Regions from separate parts of the Nocardia sp. CA-151230 genome, predicted to be linked through region 1. Evidence: riboswitches for the same ligand, from Rfam matches in the RefSeq annotation. Region 1 holds a riboswitch; the other holds the start of a gene.
The links. A riboswitch is a leader RNA that binds a small molecule or an ion and turns the genes downstream of it on or off. The one in region 1 is predicted to bind S-adenosylmethionine.

Region 1 (7,792 bases):
CTTGCCGGGACCGGTGAGCGTCACCTGGGCGATGTGGTCCTTGCTTTCGACCTCGAAAGCCTTCCATTCGGTCATCGGTCCAGCGTATCGGGGGTGCCGGGGGCGTGTCGGGCCGGTGTTAATCCTGTGCTAAATCTGCTGCGTCCCAGTGTCTTCGAACCGCTTTCCGGCGGACGATTAGCGGGTCCGCACAACTCGCCCGTCCCGTGTGTGAGGTCTGGATGTTGATGCATCACGGAATCGGCCTCGACCGCTTCAATACGCTCCCCCGCCGCCGCGCGATTCATGCCCTGTACGAATGCTGCTGCAATGTCACCTGGGCCCAGAAGATCGCCGACGGCCGCCCGTACCCGGGTTACGCCGCACTCCAGACGGCCGCCGCGGCGGAGCTGCACGCCCTGTCCGCGATCGACCTGGAACGGGTCTTCGATTCCTGTGCGCACCAGTGGGTTTCGCAGCGCACCGTCGAGGAGCTGGCCCCGATCGTGCGCGACCGCCTCACCGAGCTGCTGGGCCCGGAGGAGGGCTATCCCGACTACTGATCCCCGGCACATCCACCGCAATCGCTCTACCCTGGTTGCCATGCGCAGGTCCCTGCCACCGGTCGCGTCGAAGGTCTCCGACACCTTGATCGCGCGCGGCCATCACGGGGTGATCATCACCCAGCCCAGTCCCACCCACACCGCGCAGGAAGCCGCCGACGCGCTCGGCGTGACCGTCGGGGCGATCACCAAATCGCTGGTCTTCCTGCTCGACGACGATCCGGTGCTGCTGCTGGTGTCCGGCGCGCACCAGGTGCATCTGAGCCGCACCGGGGAGCGCCTCGAGGGTACGCTCTCCCGGGCGCCCGCGGCCATGGTCCGCGAGGTGACCGGGCAGCCCATCGGGGGTGTCGCCCCGCTCGGGCACCCCACCAATCTGCCGACCTTCGTCGACACGGCGTTGTCGCGGTATCAGGAGTTGTGGGCCGCGGGCGGACATCCGAACACACTGTTCCGCACCACCTTCGGGGAACTGGTCCGGATCACCGCGGGCCTGGCCATCGATGTGGACTGAGCTTCATCACCGGCGCGGGCCGAGCGCTGCCACCGGCGTGAACCGAGGAATTTCTTACAGGGTGGAATAACCGGGCGCTCGACCACGTAGTTTCGTGACGTGAGCGATTCCCCGACGCCCGGCACCGAGCTACACGTGCCCGACGATCTGAGCGGTATTACCGCGCAGCAGTACCGCGCTGCCATGCGGCACTATCCGGCCGGGGTCACCATCGTCACGCTCGAGTCCGATCAGGGTCCCGTGGGCTTCACCGCCACCTCGTTCGCGTCGCTCTCCGCGCAGCCGCCGCTCATCTCGTTCAATATCGCCGAGACCTCCTCGAGCATCGAGGCCATGGTGCGGGCCGAATCGCTGGTGGTGCATTTCCTGGGCGAGCATCAGAAGCATCTGGCCCAGCGGTTCAGCCGGACCGCCGAGGAGCGTTTTACCGACCGATCCCTGTGGACGACGCTCGGCACCGGCGAACCCGTCCTGCACGGCACCCCCATCTGGGTCCGCGCCACGGTCCATCAGCTCCTCCCGATCGGCGACCACACCCTGGTCATCGGCCTGGTCACCCAGGTGCACGACAAAACCGAGAACTCCCCGGCGGTCGGCCCGCTGGTGTATTACAACGGCGCGTACCACCGCGCCGAGATCGCCGACTGACTCCGGCGCCGACTCAGGCCGCGGCCGAGGCCGCCGTGCCGATGCCCAGCGCCGCCAGGATCGCCGCGCTCGCCTGCTCCAGCCGCACCCGGACGCGCGGCCGTCGCAGCAACTCCACCGCCCGCGCGGCCGCCACCGCCAGCAGGATCATTTCGATTGCCGCGACACTGGATTCGATGGCCCCGAGCGTGAGCGTGTTGAGGAAAGTCACCTGGGTCAGGAACTGCGGCAGCACCGCGAGGTAGAACAACCCCACCTTCGGATTGAAGACACACGACAGCAATCCGGCAGCGAACGCCGAGCGCAGGGACGCCGGCTCACCCTGCGCCGCCACGACATCCGCCCCGCCGGCCGCCGCACCCGGCCCGCGCCGATGCGCCAGCAGCGCCCGAACGCCCAGGTACACCAGGTAGATTCCGCCGATCACCTTGAGCGTGCGATACGCGGTCGCCGACTGCTCCAGCAGCGCCGCGACCCCGGCCGCGACCACGGTGGCCCACACGATCCCACCGAACGCCGAGCCCACCGCGGCCGCGATTCCGGGTCGCGATCCGGCCATCGAGAATCGCAGTACCAGAAAGGTATCCGGCCCCGGTGTGAGCGCGAGCAGCACACACAACCCCACGAAACTCAGTAGCAGCGGAAAACTCATGCCCTCCATGGCAACCCATCACCACGGCCCGGCGCAAGGGTGAGATCGCCGACCCTGCCCCCGACGAACAGGGTCGACGACGCCCCCGGGAATGACGAAGGCCGCCGCCCCTGTCGATCAACGGGGGTCGGCGACCTTCGGGGTTGCGAGTTTCAGTTCCGCGCGCTGAATTCCGCACCCAGCTCACGGAACAGGTCAGTGTTCATCGTGAACGCCAGTCGCGCCTCGTCGAGTACGCGATCGACCTCGGGGCCGTCGAGGGGAAGCCGGTCGAGGGCCTCGCGGTAGTCGCGCTTGAACGCGGCCGGGTTGGCGATGTCCTCGAAGACGTAGAACCGCACGCCGTCGCCCTTCTTGGGCAGGTCCCACAGCTTCTCGGCGGTACCGCGAATGACCTGGCCGCCGGAGAGATCACCCAGGTAGCGGGTGTAGTGGTGGACGACATAGCCGGCCGGCCAGTCGCCCGCGCACTCCTCGATGCGGGCGGCGTAGGCGGCGGTGGCGGGCAGCGCGCTCAGTTCATCGCGCCAGTTCGCCCCACCGAGGTGGGCCAGGTCGGCCTCCAGCGAGGCCAGCCGCGCCAGTTCGGGCTTGACGAACGGGCCCGCGACCCGGTCGGAAGCCAGTGCGGCGGAGTGCTTTTCGAGAGCGGCGTAGACGAACCAGAGCTGGGCGGTGTACCGGTAGAAGGCCTCCACGCCGAGCTGTCCGCCGAGCATGTCGCGCATGAACGTGGAGTGTTCCGCCTCGTTGTGCTGCTGCTCGGTCGCGGTGCGAATGAGCGTCGAGAACGGGGTGCTGGTCTCCAGCATGGTCGGGCTCCTCGTGGTCAACTCGGGGGCACACCACTTTGGCTACCCTAACTTCGACTCCGACCATACGCCCCAGCAACGATCGCGCGATTCGAACTTTGCGGCCCACCCGATCCAACTTTCGGACGATTTTTCCGAAACGGGTGTGCTGTTCACCACACCCTCTCAGGGCCGCTGCAGTTGATGTGCGGTCTCCCGCAGTGCGCCGGCGGCCCGCGCGAAATAGTCGAACAGCACCTCGAGCTGCTGCGGCCCGTAATCGGCGAACACCTCCGCCATCCGCGTCCGCTGCGGCGCGAGGACGGCATCGATCCGGCCGCCCGGATCCGGCGCGGGTTCGATCACCACCTTCCGCCGATCGGCCGGATCGGCCACCCGCCGGACATATCCGGCCCGCTCGAGCCGGTCCACCAGCCGGGTGACCGCACCGGTGGACAGCCCGGTGCGGTCGGCCAGCTCGCCCGCGGTCATGGATCCGGCCAGCGCGATCAGGTTCAGCGCGAAGAAGTCGGTCGGGCCGAGCCCGAGCGCCTGCGCGGTGGTGTGGGCGACCACGGCCTGCGCGGTCAGGTACTCGCGATAGGCGGCGCTGCCCTGCGACAGCAGCGTATATTTATCTGCATCCATGCAACTACTGCCTTTGTTCAGATACTTGTCGGATGCAGAAAGAGTAGCGCCACCATGGCCGACAGAGCCGCCAGCACCTCCCTGATCCCCATGCTCATCGCCGCGACCGAGAACGCCGAACCCACGGAAAACCGTTTACTCACAGACGATCTCGCCATCCGAATGCTGCCCGCCGGGCTGCGCCCGCTGGTGCGCCGGCCACGCGCCCGGCGCTGGCTGCGCGGGGTGATGGACCGGCAGGATCCCGGCATCTGGAACAGCCTGGCCTGCCGCAAGAGGTACTTCGACGAGCGGACCGCAGCCGTCCTCCGCGACGGCGCCGCAGCCCTGGTCGTACTCGGCGCAGGCCTCGACACCCGTGCCTGCCGCCTGGCCGCACCGGCAGGGATACCGGCCTTCGAGGTGGACCTGCCGGTGAACATCGCACTCAAGCAGCGGCGAATCCCACTGCCGGGCGCCGTCGTTCCGATCCCGATCGACTTCGAGCGCCAGCCCCTCGCCACCGCGCTGGCCGAGTCCGGATACCGCGCCGAGTCGACGACCCTGTTCCTTTGGGAGGGCGTGACCCAGTACCTGACCGAGCAGGCCGTGCGCGCCACCTTCGCGGCGCTCGCCACCGCGCCCGCGGGCAGCAGCCTGATCTTCAGCTACATCCGGCAGGACTTTCTCGACGGTTCGAACCTCGACGGATGCGAGTCGGCCTACCGCAGATTCGTTGCTGGGCAAGGTATCTGGCGCTTCGGGCTGCATCCCGGCGCGGTGTCCGGACTGCTCGCCGAATACGGCTGGCGCGAGCTCGAACAGGTCGGCGGTGCGGAATACACCGAGCGCTTTCTCGCACCCGCCGGCCGGGGCGGCGAACGGGTTCCGGACCTCGAACGATGCGTCTGGGCCGAGAAGGTCTGACCCCGCCGGGCCACGCCGGTCAGGGTTGACAAGCCCGCGACGCGTCTGCGAGTCTCTGCAATCAGGTCATGAGTACCAGTGCGAAGCCCCGGCTTGCTGGTCGGCAACCCTCCTCCGCGGTGGGGTGCTCCGGGTGACGACCGGGCCGACGTCCGACCGGGCGCGGCAAGCGCGGACTCTCGATCGATTCCTGTTTCCCCGATCGCGTGTCCATGAACCCGACGGGATTTCGTGATGACTGCTTTCGCCGACCAGACCTGTGCCGCCCTCGCCGCCGTCTCCGGCTGTGACCTGCGAGTCCCGCTCGTCCAGGGCGGGACGGCCGGCTACGCCAACTTCGACTACGCCGCCAGCGCACCCGCATTGCGGCAGGTCACCGACCGGGTCGCGGACCTGCTGCCCTACTACGCCAGCGTGCACCGCGGCGCGGGTTACGCTTCCCGGGTCTCCACCGACTGCTACGAGTCGGCCCGCGGTTCGGTCGCCCGCTTCCTGAACGCGACCGACGACCAGGTGGTGGTCTTCACCCGCAACACCACCGACTCACTGAACCTGCTCGCCGCCTGTGTGCCGGGTGACACCGTCGTGCTGGATGTGGAGCACCACGCCAACCTGCTGCCCTGGACCCGGCGCGGCCGCCGGGTGGTTCCGGTCGCGGACACCATCGAGGAGACCATCCAGCGCCTGGTCGCCGAGCTGTGCTCGAAACCCGCTGCGCTGCTGGCTGTTACGGGCGCCTCCAATGTGACCGGCGAACTGCTGCCGCTGGAGCGGCTGGCCTGGATCGCCCATCAGTGCGGTACCCGCATCCTGGTGGACGCCGCACAGCTGGCCCCGCACCGCCGAATCGACCTGCTCACCACCGGCATCGACTACCTGGCCTTCTCCGGCCACAAGACCTACGCCCCGTTCGGCGCGGGCGTGCTGGTCGGCCGCCGGGACTGGCTGGACGCGGCCGAGCCCTACCTGGCCGGCGGCGGCGCGGTGCGCTCGGTGAGCACCGAGGTTGTCGAATGGGCCCCCGCCCCGCAGCGCCACGAGGCCGGTTCCCCGAACGTGCTGGGCGTCGCCGCCCTGGCCGCGGCCTGCGACGCTCTCGCCGAGCTGGACGAGACCACCGTGATCGAGCACGAGCAGTACCTCACCCACCGCCTGCGCTACGGCCTGAAAACCGTTCCGGGCGTGAACTTCCTGCGGATCTGGCGCGACAGCACCGACGCGGTCGGCATTGTCGCCTTCACCGTCGACGGCTTCGAGCCCGGCCAGGTGGCCGCCTATCTCTCCGCCGAGCACGGCATCGGGGTGCGCGACGGCCGCTTCTGCGCTCACCCGCTGCTGTCCCGCCTCGGGGTCGATGCCGCCCTGCGCGCCAGCATCGGCCTGGGCACCACCGCCGCCGATGTCGACCGCCTCGTCGACGCCATCGCCACCCTGGTGGCGCGCGGCCCGGCGTGGAATTACGCCCGCACCGAGGGACATTGGAACCCGGTCCCCGAGACCCGCCCCTTCGGCAGTTCGGCCGCGGGCGGGGCTGCCTGCGGTTTCTGAACCGGCCGGAAGCCGGTCAGGGCACCATGTAACGGGCCGCGAGCACCTCGACGAGTGGATCGTCCTCGGCCACCGCGTCGAGCGCATCGAGGTCGACTTGCACGGAGAGCTGCCGGGTGTCCTCCTGATCGGGGTCCGGCGGCCCATCCTCCTCGAGCTGCCGGATCAGCTTCTGCCGCACGCGCTCCTTCAGCGAATCGCTCATACGCAGAGCATGCCCCGCCTAAACGGGCGCGATCCAACTACCCCACGGTGTGTTCCGCACAACCGTGAAGACCAGGAGAAATGCCAGCGCCACCCACACCGCGTACCTGGGCAGCACCTGCGGTAGTCGCGGCGGCACCGGATTGCCCCGCCACCCGCGCACCACCCAGGCGCCCCACCAGGCGATGAAGCCCAATGTCAGCGGGAGCAGCAGCACATTGCTGTGGATGGCGTCGAGGATCCGGCCATCGGTGAGGTTGTGCAGCCCGCGCAACCCGCCGCAGCCGGGGCACCAGTATCCGGTCAGTTCGTAGAACGGGCACACCCCGTAGGACCCCTGCACGTGCGGATCCCGGAAGTGCAGCAGCGCCAGCCCGCCGGCCGCCGCCCCACCGGTCAGCAGCGGTAGCCCGACGCCGAGCCACCGCAGCCGGGCGGGCGTTTCCATGACTGCTGCTGCCGTGGTGTCCACGACCATCAACGGTAGCCGCACCACCACCGCCCTGCCAGGTCGCACCGAACTTCGCACCCGGGAGAAGTCGAGCCTGCTTGGGTATGCTGCCCCGGCAATCGTTTTCGAGTTCGGGGGACCTCACTCATGTCACAGCAACCAGGTGGCGCGGCGCGCCGCGCGATCGCCATTGTCGGCGCCATCGCCGTGCTCATTCTCATCCGAGTCTGCATCAACGTCGTCGACCGCGCGTTCGGCCTCATAGGCCTGCTGTTCGTCATTCTCATCAGCGGCGGCGTCTGGTTCGCGCTCAAGAAGAAGCGCGAGAACGACCAGGCCGCCACGCCCATGTACACGCCGGCGCCGAGCCCCTACGACCAGGCGAGCACCCCGGTCCACGGCTACCCGGCCCCGGTCGGCTCCTTCTCGCCGCCGACCGGCACGCCCGACCAGGGCTACCCGCCGCCGAACGGCGCGGCCGCGCCCGGCTACGCCGCACCGCCGTCCTACCCGCCCGCCGCGAATACCGTTCCGTCCCAGGGCTGCGCGCCGCAGGGCTACCAGCCGGCGCCGAACCAGCCCGCGCCGCAGCCGAATTACCAGGCTCCGCAGCCCCAGCCGGGCTACCCGGCGCCGAACCAGCCGGGTTATGCCGCGCAGCCGTCGAATCAGTATGCGCCGCAAGGTTATCCGCCTCCGTCCGGCGGCGCCCAGCAGCCGGGCTACGCGCAGCAGGGCGGCTACCAGCAGCCCGCGCCGCCGAATTACCCCCAGCCTCACCAGCACTAGTTCATCGCGCTCGGAACGGCCCGCCCCGGATTCGATCCGGGGCGGGCCGTTCGCGTTCCGGCGTCAGCGGATCGGCGCGCGCTCCACCACCGGAGCGGT
Region 2 (7,792 bases), 910 kb from region 1:
CGCGAACGGCTGCATCCGATTCCGGTGCTCGTCCAGCTGCCTGTGTACAGCGGCGACTCGTTCACCGGCGTGGTGGATCTGGTTCGCCTGCGTGCCCTCACGTGGGAGAACGGCCTCGTGACGGGCCCGGTTCCGGATCGCCTTGCGGACGAGGTGGCGCAACGCCGACGGGAACTGGAAGAGGCGGTGGCGGAGCGGAATTCGGCGGCGCTGGAGGAGTTCGTCGAGCGCTCCGGCCTGTCCGCCGAGACCCTGACCGCCGCGTTGCGGGAGCTCACCCTCGGCGGCGCGGTGGTTCCGGTGCTGTGCGGCGCGGCCTACCGCGATATCGGCATCGAGCCGCTGCTCGACGCCGTGGTCGCGTATCTGCCGTCGCCGCTGGACCGGCCCGCGGTCGGGGCCGGTGACGCCGTGCGCGCCGCCGATCCGGCGGAACCCTGTGCGGCACTGGCCTTCAAGGTGCATGCCACCCCGACCGGGCGGCTCACGTTCGTGCGCGTCTACTCGGGCGTCCTGCGGAAGGGCGACACCGTGCTGGACGTGGGCGGTGGTCGTCGCGAGCGGGTCGCGCGCATCCTGCGGGTGCAGGCGGACCGGCACGCGGAGGTCGAGGCCGCGGTGGCGGGCGACATCGTCGCGCTGGTCGGCCCGAAGGCCGTGCGGGTCGGCGCGACCGTGTGCGCACCGGACGCCCCGGTGCTGCTGGAACCACCGGCTCCCGCCGAGCCGGTGGTGTCGGTGGCGGTCGAGGCGCGGACCAGCGCAGACTCCGAGAAGCTGGCGGTGGCCCTGGCCCGGGTGGCCGAGGAGGACCCGTCCCTGACGGTGCGGACCGACCCGGAGACCGGGCAGACCCTGCTGGCCGGACTGGGCGAACTGCACCTCGAGGTCGTGGTGGAGAAGCTGCGCCGCGACCGCGGGCTCGGCGTGACCGTGGGCAGGCCGCAGGTGGCGTACCGGGAGACCGTGGTGCGCGGCGTCCGGGACCTGACCTACCGGCACGCCAAGCAGGACGGCGGGGCCGGGCAGTGGGCGCACATCGTGCTCGATGTGCAGCCACTGCGTGAATCCGAGCCCGGGGCAACGGGATTCGAGTTCGAGTCGACGGTGTTCGGTGGCCGGGTGCCGGCCGAGTTCGTCCGCGCGGTGGAGGCCGGCTGCCGGGACGCCCTTTCGGAGGGTCCGCTCGCGGGTCATCCGGTCACCGGGGTCCGGGTCACGCTCACCGATGGCGCGACGCATTCGAAGGATTCGTCGGAGCTGGCGTTCCGCACCGCGGGCCGCCTGGGGCTGCGGGAAGCCCTGCGCGCCAGCACCATGGCGGTGCTCGAGCCGCTGGTGGAGCTGACAGTGACCGTGCCGGAGGCCCATGTCGGCGCGGTGCTCGGTGACCTCGCCGCCCGGCGCGGCCGGGTCACCGGTTCGGTCGCCCGCCCCGGCGTCGTGGTGGTGACGGCCACGGTGCCGCTGGCCGAATTGTTCGGCTACGCAACCCGTTTGCGCAGTCGCACACAGGGCCGGGGCACGTTCACCACGCGCCCGCTGGGCTACGCCCTCGCCTCGTAGGGGGTGACCGGGGCCCGGTGGCGGCGGCATGTCGATGCCGTCCGTCATCGGGCCCCGTTGTCGGGTGCGGCTGCCGAACGACCGAAGGGGTTGATTGTTGTCGCGACTACGGTTACTGTTGTCGCAACAACAGAATTCCCGAGGGGAGATGGCAGTCATGATGTACTCGTTCACCGAAGAGGCCGTGATCACCGGCGACATCGACAAGATCTGGGCGGTCGCCACCGATGTGGCCCGCTGGTCGGAGTGGGACCCGCACGAGGAGAAGTCCCGCATCGATGGCGAGTTCGCGGCCGGGACCACCGGATGGGTCAAGCCGAAGGGGGCGCCGGCGGGGCCGTTCACCATCGTGGCCGTGGAGCCGGGACAGTCGTGGACCAGTGAGGCGGGCATCCCGTTCGGGAAGCTGCGCGGCCACCGCACCTACGAGGCCCTCGGCGACGGCACCGTGCGGGTGGCCGAGAATGTCGAGGTGCACGGGTTGTTCGGGCCCTTGTTCAAACTCGTCTGGGAGAAGGCCATGCGCGCGGACATGCCGCTGACCTTCGCGGCACTGGAGCAGGAGGCGCTACGGCGTGGCTGAATCATCGGGGCGGGCCCCGGAAACATCATCGGGGCGGACGCCGGAAACTTCGCGGCAGGCGCGTGGCGTGCCGCGGGGACCGCTGATGAGTCCGGGCTTCTGGTTGCACCACGCCGCGCTGGAGTGGCGGGCGACGCTGGAGCGCAATCTACGCCCGCTCGGCCTCACCCCCACCCAGTTCAACCTGCTGGCCTCGGCGGGCTGGCTGAGCCGGGAGGGCGAGCTGCCGACCCAGCAGCAGGTGGCCGACATGTCCGGTTCGGATCGGATGATGGCGTCCAAGGTGATTCGGGGGTTGGAGGAGCGCGGCCTGCTCCTCCGCCGCGCCGATCCGGCCGACGCCCGCGTCCTGCGCATCGAACTGGCCTCCGCCGGACGGGAACTGGTGAGCCAGGGTGTGCAGACCGCCGTCGATACCGACGCCCAGCTCTTCGGCGACGATGGCGACCTGCTGCGCGAACACCTGAAACCGATTGCCGCACACCGGCTGCCGGGTTGATCCGGGAGTGACCGGTCCGATCAGGGCTTGACCAGGATTGCCCGTGTGTAGAGCAGCCCGAAGCCCAGCCGTTGCACGTTCTGCTGGGACTTCGAGCCGGGCTGGGTGGTCACCACCGCGATATCGCAGCCCGCCGCGGTCGCCTCGGCGAGGCGCACCGACAGCAGCGACGACTGCACACCGTGCCGCCGATGCGGGGGATCGGTTGCCGCGCCGGTCAGTTGGGCGACGCCCTGGGACATGCGCAGGCTCGCCCCGCCCGCGACCCGCCCGTCACGCCGGGCGAGATACCGCCGCACCCCCGCCGCCCCGGCGAGATCCCGCATGGCCCGGGCGATGACATCGGCCGGAAATTCCTCGTGCGACGCCACACCCTGGGTATCGGGATGCGCGAAACCCTCCGCGACCACCTCGAGCCAGGTGTCGAACTCGTCCTCGCCGCTGGGCTTCACATCGACACCATCGGCGACCACCGCAGCACGCTCGCCGCCGAGCTCCAGCCCGAGCACGTTCTCGAACGACACCAGTAGATACCCGCGCGCGGTGAGGAGTTCGCCGACACCCGGATCGCCGAGCTGCGAGATCTCGGCCTGCACCGGCGTCTTCCGTGCCGCGAACAACCGCTCGATCTCGTCGAGTTCCGACGCCTCGGGTATCCCCGCGAACCCGAGCCCGGCCACCTTGTTCAGCGGCGACCCGTCCTCGGCGAAGGATGCCACCCCGCCCGCCACCGGTAGTACGAACCCCGCATCGACTCCCGCCCGGTCCGCGGCTGCCGCACTGCCCTTGGCGATGAGCTCCGCTTCGACCCGCTCGATCCGCGCCGCCAGCTCCGTCCCACAGAAAAGCGTTCCCTGATTACTCGGCATGCGCCCGAGCCTAATTCGGGGCGCGACGGACACGCCCGCGAATTTCCGCCCGGGCGAGCGTGCGGCCCAGGTCGTCACGGCCCTGCCGGATCCCATGAATGCCGCAGCCCGGGCGAGCGCGAGTGGTGCGGACCTCCTCGGCGGCCGGGCTGCACCGGTGCGCCGGCGCGGCCGGTGGGTGTCGAGCCGCACGGTCCTGAGTGGGTGCGACGGTGGCCGTGGTCGGGTGGGGCGGGGCGGGTCGTAGGGTCTGGGGGTGCGTGTTGATCGTTCGGGTGCAGTCGCCGGTGGGCTGGTGGTCGGGTTCGACCTGGATATGACGCTGATCGATTCGCGGCCGGGGATTGCGGCGGTGTGGGATGCGGTGGCCGCCAGGACCGGGGTGGCGATCGATTCGGAGTTGGTGGTGTCGCGGCTCGGGCCGCCGCTGGCGCACGAGGCGGCGCAGTGGTTTCCGGAGCACGAGGTGCCTGGGATCGTCGCGATGTACCGGGAGTTGTATCCGGATCTGGCGGTGCATGCGGCGGAGCATCTGCCGGGGGTGGTCGACGCGCTGGCGGCGGTGCATCGGGCCGGTGGGCGGGTGCTGGTGATCACGGCGAAGAACGGGCCGCACGCGCAATTGCATCTCGATCATCTCGGGCTGGCGGTCGACGAATTGGTCGGCGGGGCCTGGGCGGAGGAGAAGGGCGAGGTGCTGCGAGAGCGTGGGGCCTCGATCTATGTGGGGGACCATCTCGGCGATGTGCGGGCGGCCAAGGTGGCCGAAGCGGTGTCGGTGGCGGTGACCACCGGGCCCTATGCGGCCGAGGAACTCTCGGCCGCGGGCGCGGATGTGGTGCTCGGCGATCTGACCGAGTTCCCGGGTTGGCTGGCCGCCCACCTCGCCCCGTAACCGGTTGACTCGCAACCGTTCTCGGCGCACCGGCCGACCGCGGTCCAGGCGTTCACGGATAGATCGGCGGGGCGAGGGCGAGCGCCACGGCGTGCGAGGGGTCGAGGGCGGGGATCGAGGCGTCGACCGCGTGGCCGTCGGCGTCGCGTACCTGCCAGCTGTGCAGTGATACGACGGGGATGCCGCGGTGGTTGGCCAATGCCAGCTCGGACAGGGTGCCCCACGAGCCGCCGATGACGATGACCGCGTCGGCCGATGCCACCAGGATGGCATTGCGGGCCTCGCCCAGATTCGTGTAGATCGCCGCGGACAGGCCGGGGCAGGCCGCGTCACGGTCCGTGTCGGGGCGGATGCCGAGGACGAGTCCGCCTGCGCCGGAGGCGCCCTCGGCGACGGCGGCCATCACACCCGAGCCGCCGCCGCACAGCACGGTCGCACCCGCCGCGGCCAGCAGTCGGCCCACCTCGCGCGCGGCCGTGGACTCGGTGTCGGTACAGGTACTGGGGCCGCAGACGGCAATTTGCAGGGGTGGCAAGGGCTTTCCTCTCCTCGGTGCGGTCGGGTCGTTGGCATCAGGGTGATTCGAATGGTGTCAGCGCGGGGTGGCCGCGGCTACCGTTCTGCCCACGGTCACGAGTATCAGCATGTTCGAGCCCCGGCTCGCTGATCGGCAACCCTCGCGCGGCGGTGGGGTGCCCCGGGTGACGACCAGGCGGCGTCCACGCGGACCCCGCAAGCGCTAGTCGAAGGAGCACGGTCCATGTCTGGATGCTGCCCGGCCAACGGCTGAGGCCCAGCGCCCGAATTCCATGCGGGCGATTCTCTTTCCCGCACCGTACGCCTTCGGCGGTCGCGGTCGAGTCCCCATGCCCCGGCGCGGTGTCGGTGCACGAGTGCAGAGGTAGCAATGAGCAGGAACTGGTCCGGGTCGCGTGGATTCCGGGTTTTGGTGGGTGTGGCGGCGGCGACCGCGGTGGCGGGGCTGCTGTCGGCGTGCGGGAACGAGTCGTCGGACAGCAAGTCGGACACCGTGTACTTCGGAGTGTCGGGCCCGAAGACGGGCGGGTCGGCCGAGTACGGGCGGCTCTGGCAGCAGGGCTTCGACCTGGCCCTGGACGAGATCAATGCGGCGGGCGGTATCGACGGCAAGAAGGTCGCGCTGAAATGGGAGGATTCGCAGTCGGATCCGAAGCAGACGGTGCCGATCGCCACCAAGTTCGTGGGCGACAAGTCGATCATCGCCGAGCTCGGCGACTTCTCCTCGCCCGCCTCCATCGCGGCTTCGCCGGTGTACAACCGCGGCAAGCTGGTGCAGTACGGGTTCACCAACTCCTCGGTGGATTTCACCAAGGGCGGCGACTACTCGTGGAGCCCGTCCATCACGCTGGACGTGTACATGGAACGCAATGCCGAGTGGGTGCGGTCCAAGGCGAAGAAGGTCTCCGTCGTCTACCTCGAAACCGACTGGGGCAAGCAGGCTTTCAAATTCTTCGAACAGTTCGCCAAGGAGAAGGGCATCGAGATCGCCTACTCCTCGGCCATCCTGCCGGATTCGCAGGACTTCCGGCCGGTGCTGATCAAGGGCCGCGACGCCAACCCGGACGCCTTCGTACACCTCGGTTACGGCCCGGACGGTGCGCTGGTGGTCAAGCAGCTGCGTGATGTCGGGTTCACCGGGCAGCTCTTCGCCGGCCAGAACACCCCGCAGTTCATCGGTCTGGCGGGTGCGGCGGCCGAGGGCGACATCGTGAACGGCGTCTTCACGCCGTCGGATCCGAGCCCGAAGATCCAGAGCTTCGTCACCAAGTTCCGGGCCAAGTTCGATACGGACCCGGGCGATTTCAACGTCTACGCCTACGACGCGCTGAACGTGCTGGTGAAGGCCGCCAAGACCGGCGGCGCCACCCGCGAGGGCGTGCTGAAGGGCCTGCGCGAGATCAAGGACTTCGACGGAATCGGGCTGGGCACCTTCGCCTTCGACCAGCAGACGCGGCGGCCCAGCGGCGTGAAGCCGATCGAGCTGGAACTGCGCAGCGGCAAATTCGTGCCGGTCGGAAGCGCCAAATAGATGTTCGACACGCTCATTGCGGGTCTGGTGCACGGCAATGCGTACGCGCTCATCGCCGTGGGCATCACCCTCATCTTCGGGGTCAGCAATGTCATCAACTTCGCGCACGGCTCGATCTTCGCGTTCGGTTCGGTGCTGGGCTGGTGGCTGATCGCCCAGCACGGCGTGCCCTGGTGGGCCGCGTTGATCGTGGTGGTGGCGGCGACGGCCTTGGTCGGCGTCGGGATCGACATCCTGGCGGTGCGGCCGCTGCGGCGGGCCCCGGCCATTGCCGCCCTGCTGGCGACGGTGGCGGTCGGGCTGATCATCGAGAACGTGGTCGCCCTGGTGTTCGGGCCCGACACCCGGCCCTTCCCACAGGTCTTGCCCACCAACAACTTCCGGGTCGGCGGGGTGCGGTTCGGCACCTCCGATGTGGTCATGTTCGCCCTCACCCTCACGGTGATGGCGGGACTGTGGGCCTTCCTGCGCTACAGCCGCCACGGCCTGGCCATTCGCGCCACCGCGCAGGACCCGGACGCCGCCGCGCAGATGGGCATCGGCGTCGGCCGGGTGCAGTCGCTGGCCTTCGCCATCGCCTCCGGACTGGGCGGGCTGGCGGGTGTCTTCGTCGGCCTCTACAACTCCAATATCTCGCCGACCAGCGGCGGCATCGTCGGCATGACCGGATTCGTGGCCGCCACCATCGGCGGGCTGGGGTCGATTCCGGGCGCGGTCATCGGCGGTTTCGTGCTCGGGCTGGTGGAGGCGTTCGGCATCTACTGGTTCGGTGACGGCTACCGGGATCTGATCACCTTCGGTCTGCTGGTGATCTTCCTGGTGCTGCGGCCCGGCGGCCTGCTCGCCCGGCCGCCGGCCATCGAATCCGAGCCCATGACCGGCACCTTCCTCGGGTCGGGACGGGAACTACGGGTGCGCTGGTGGCACGCCCTGATCGCGTTCGCCGTTGCGGGCATTGCGATTCCGCTGATCGCGGACGACTACGGCATCTCGGTGGGCACCCAGATCCTGGCCTACGCCATCATCGCGGTCTCCATGACGCTGGTGGCCGGGTCGGCGGGACAGCTGGCCATCGGGCAGGCGGGTCCCATCGCCATCGGCGCGTACACCTCGGCGGTGCTGACGGTGTCGCACGGCTGGGCCTTCCTGCCCGCCATCGTGGCCGCGGGCCTCGTCGCGGCCGTGGCCTCCTCGGTGCTGGCCGCGCCGCTGTGGCGGCTGGGCGGGCACTACGTGGCCATCGCGACGCTGGGCATCGGCATCGTGACGGTGGCGATCATCCGGAACTGGGAGCCGGTGACCCGCGGCAGCT

Region 2: linked by a shared signal. The riboswitch ahead of ACQP1O_RS40620 (ABC transporter substrate-binding protein) and the one ahead of ACQP1O_RS01900 (aminotransferase class V-fold PLP-dependent enzyme) in region 1 are both predicted to bind S-adenosylmethionine.

Annotation. Positions count from the first base shown of each region.
Region 1 is NZ_CP192061.1:434,059-441,850, reverse strand. It holds gene ACQP1O_RS01940 (crotonase/enoyl-CoA hydratase family protein) at 1-75, opposite strand, end outside; gene ACQP1O_RS01935 (2-oxo-4-hydroxy-4-carboxy-5-ureidoimidazoline decarboxylase) at 222-542, shown strand; gene ACQP1O_RS01930 (YbaK/EbsC family protein) at 583-1,056, shown strand; gene ACQP1O_RS01925 (flavin reductase family protein) at 1,156-1,704, shown strand; gene ACQP1O_RS01920 (LysE family translocator) at 1,718-2,356, opposite strand; gene ACQP1O_RS01915 (heme oxygenase (biliverdin-producing)) at 2,509-3,168, opposite strand; gene ACQP1O_RS01910 (MarR family winged helix-turn-helix transcriptional regulator) at 3,334-3,795, opposite strand; gene ACQP1O_RS01905 (SAM-dependent methyltransferase) at 3,850-4,701, shown strand; SAM riboswitch class IV at 4,766-4,879, shown strand; gene ACQP1O_RS01900 (aminotransferase class V-fold PLP-dependent enzyme) at 4,936-6,249, shown strand; gene ACQP1O_RS01895 (hypothetical protein) at 6,266-6,454, opposite strand; gene ACQP1O_RS01890 (DUF2752 domain-containing protein) at 6,473-6,931, opposite strand; gene ACQP1O_RS01885 (hypothetical protein) at 7,052-7,693, shown strand; gene ACQP1O_RS01880 (TetR family transcriptional regulator) at 7,757-7,792, opposite strand, start outside.
Region 2 is NZ_CP192061.1:8,667,142-8,674,933, reverse strand. It holds gene fusA (elongation factor G) at 1-1,566, shown strand, start outside; gene ACQP1O_RS40645 (SRPBCC family protein) at 1,724-2,149, shown strand; gene ACQP1O_RS40640 (MarR family winged helix-turn-helix transcriptional regulator) at 2,235-2,648, shown strand; gene ACQP1O_RS40635 (GNAT family N-acetyltransferase) at 2,669-3,517, opposite strand; gene ACQP1O_RS40630 (HAD family hydrolase) at 3,774-4,412, shown strand; gene ACQP1O_RS40625 (LOG family protein) at 4,465-4,947, opposite strand; SAM riboswitch class IV at 5,041-5,157, shown strand; gene ACQP1O_RS40620 (ABC transporter substrate-binding protein) at 5,320-6,480, shown strand; gene ACQP1O_RS40615 (ABC transporter permease) at 6,481-7,792, shown strand, end outside.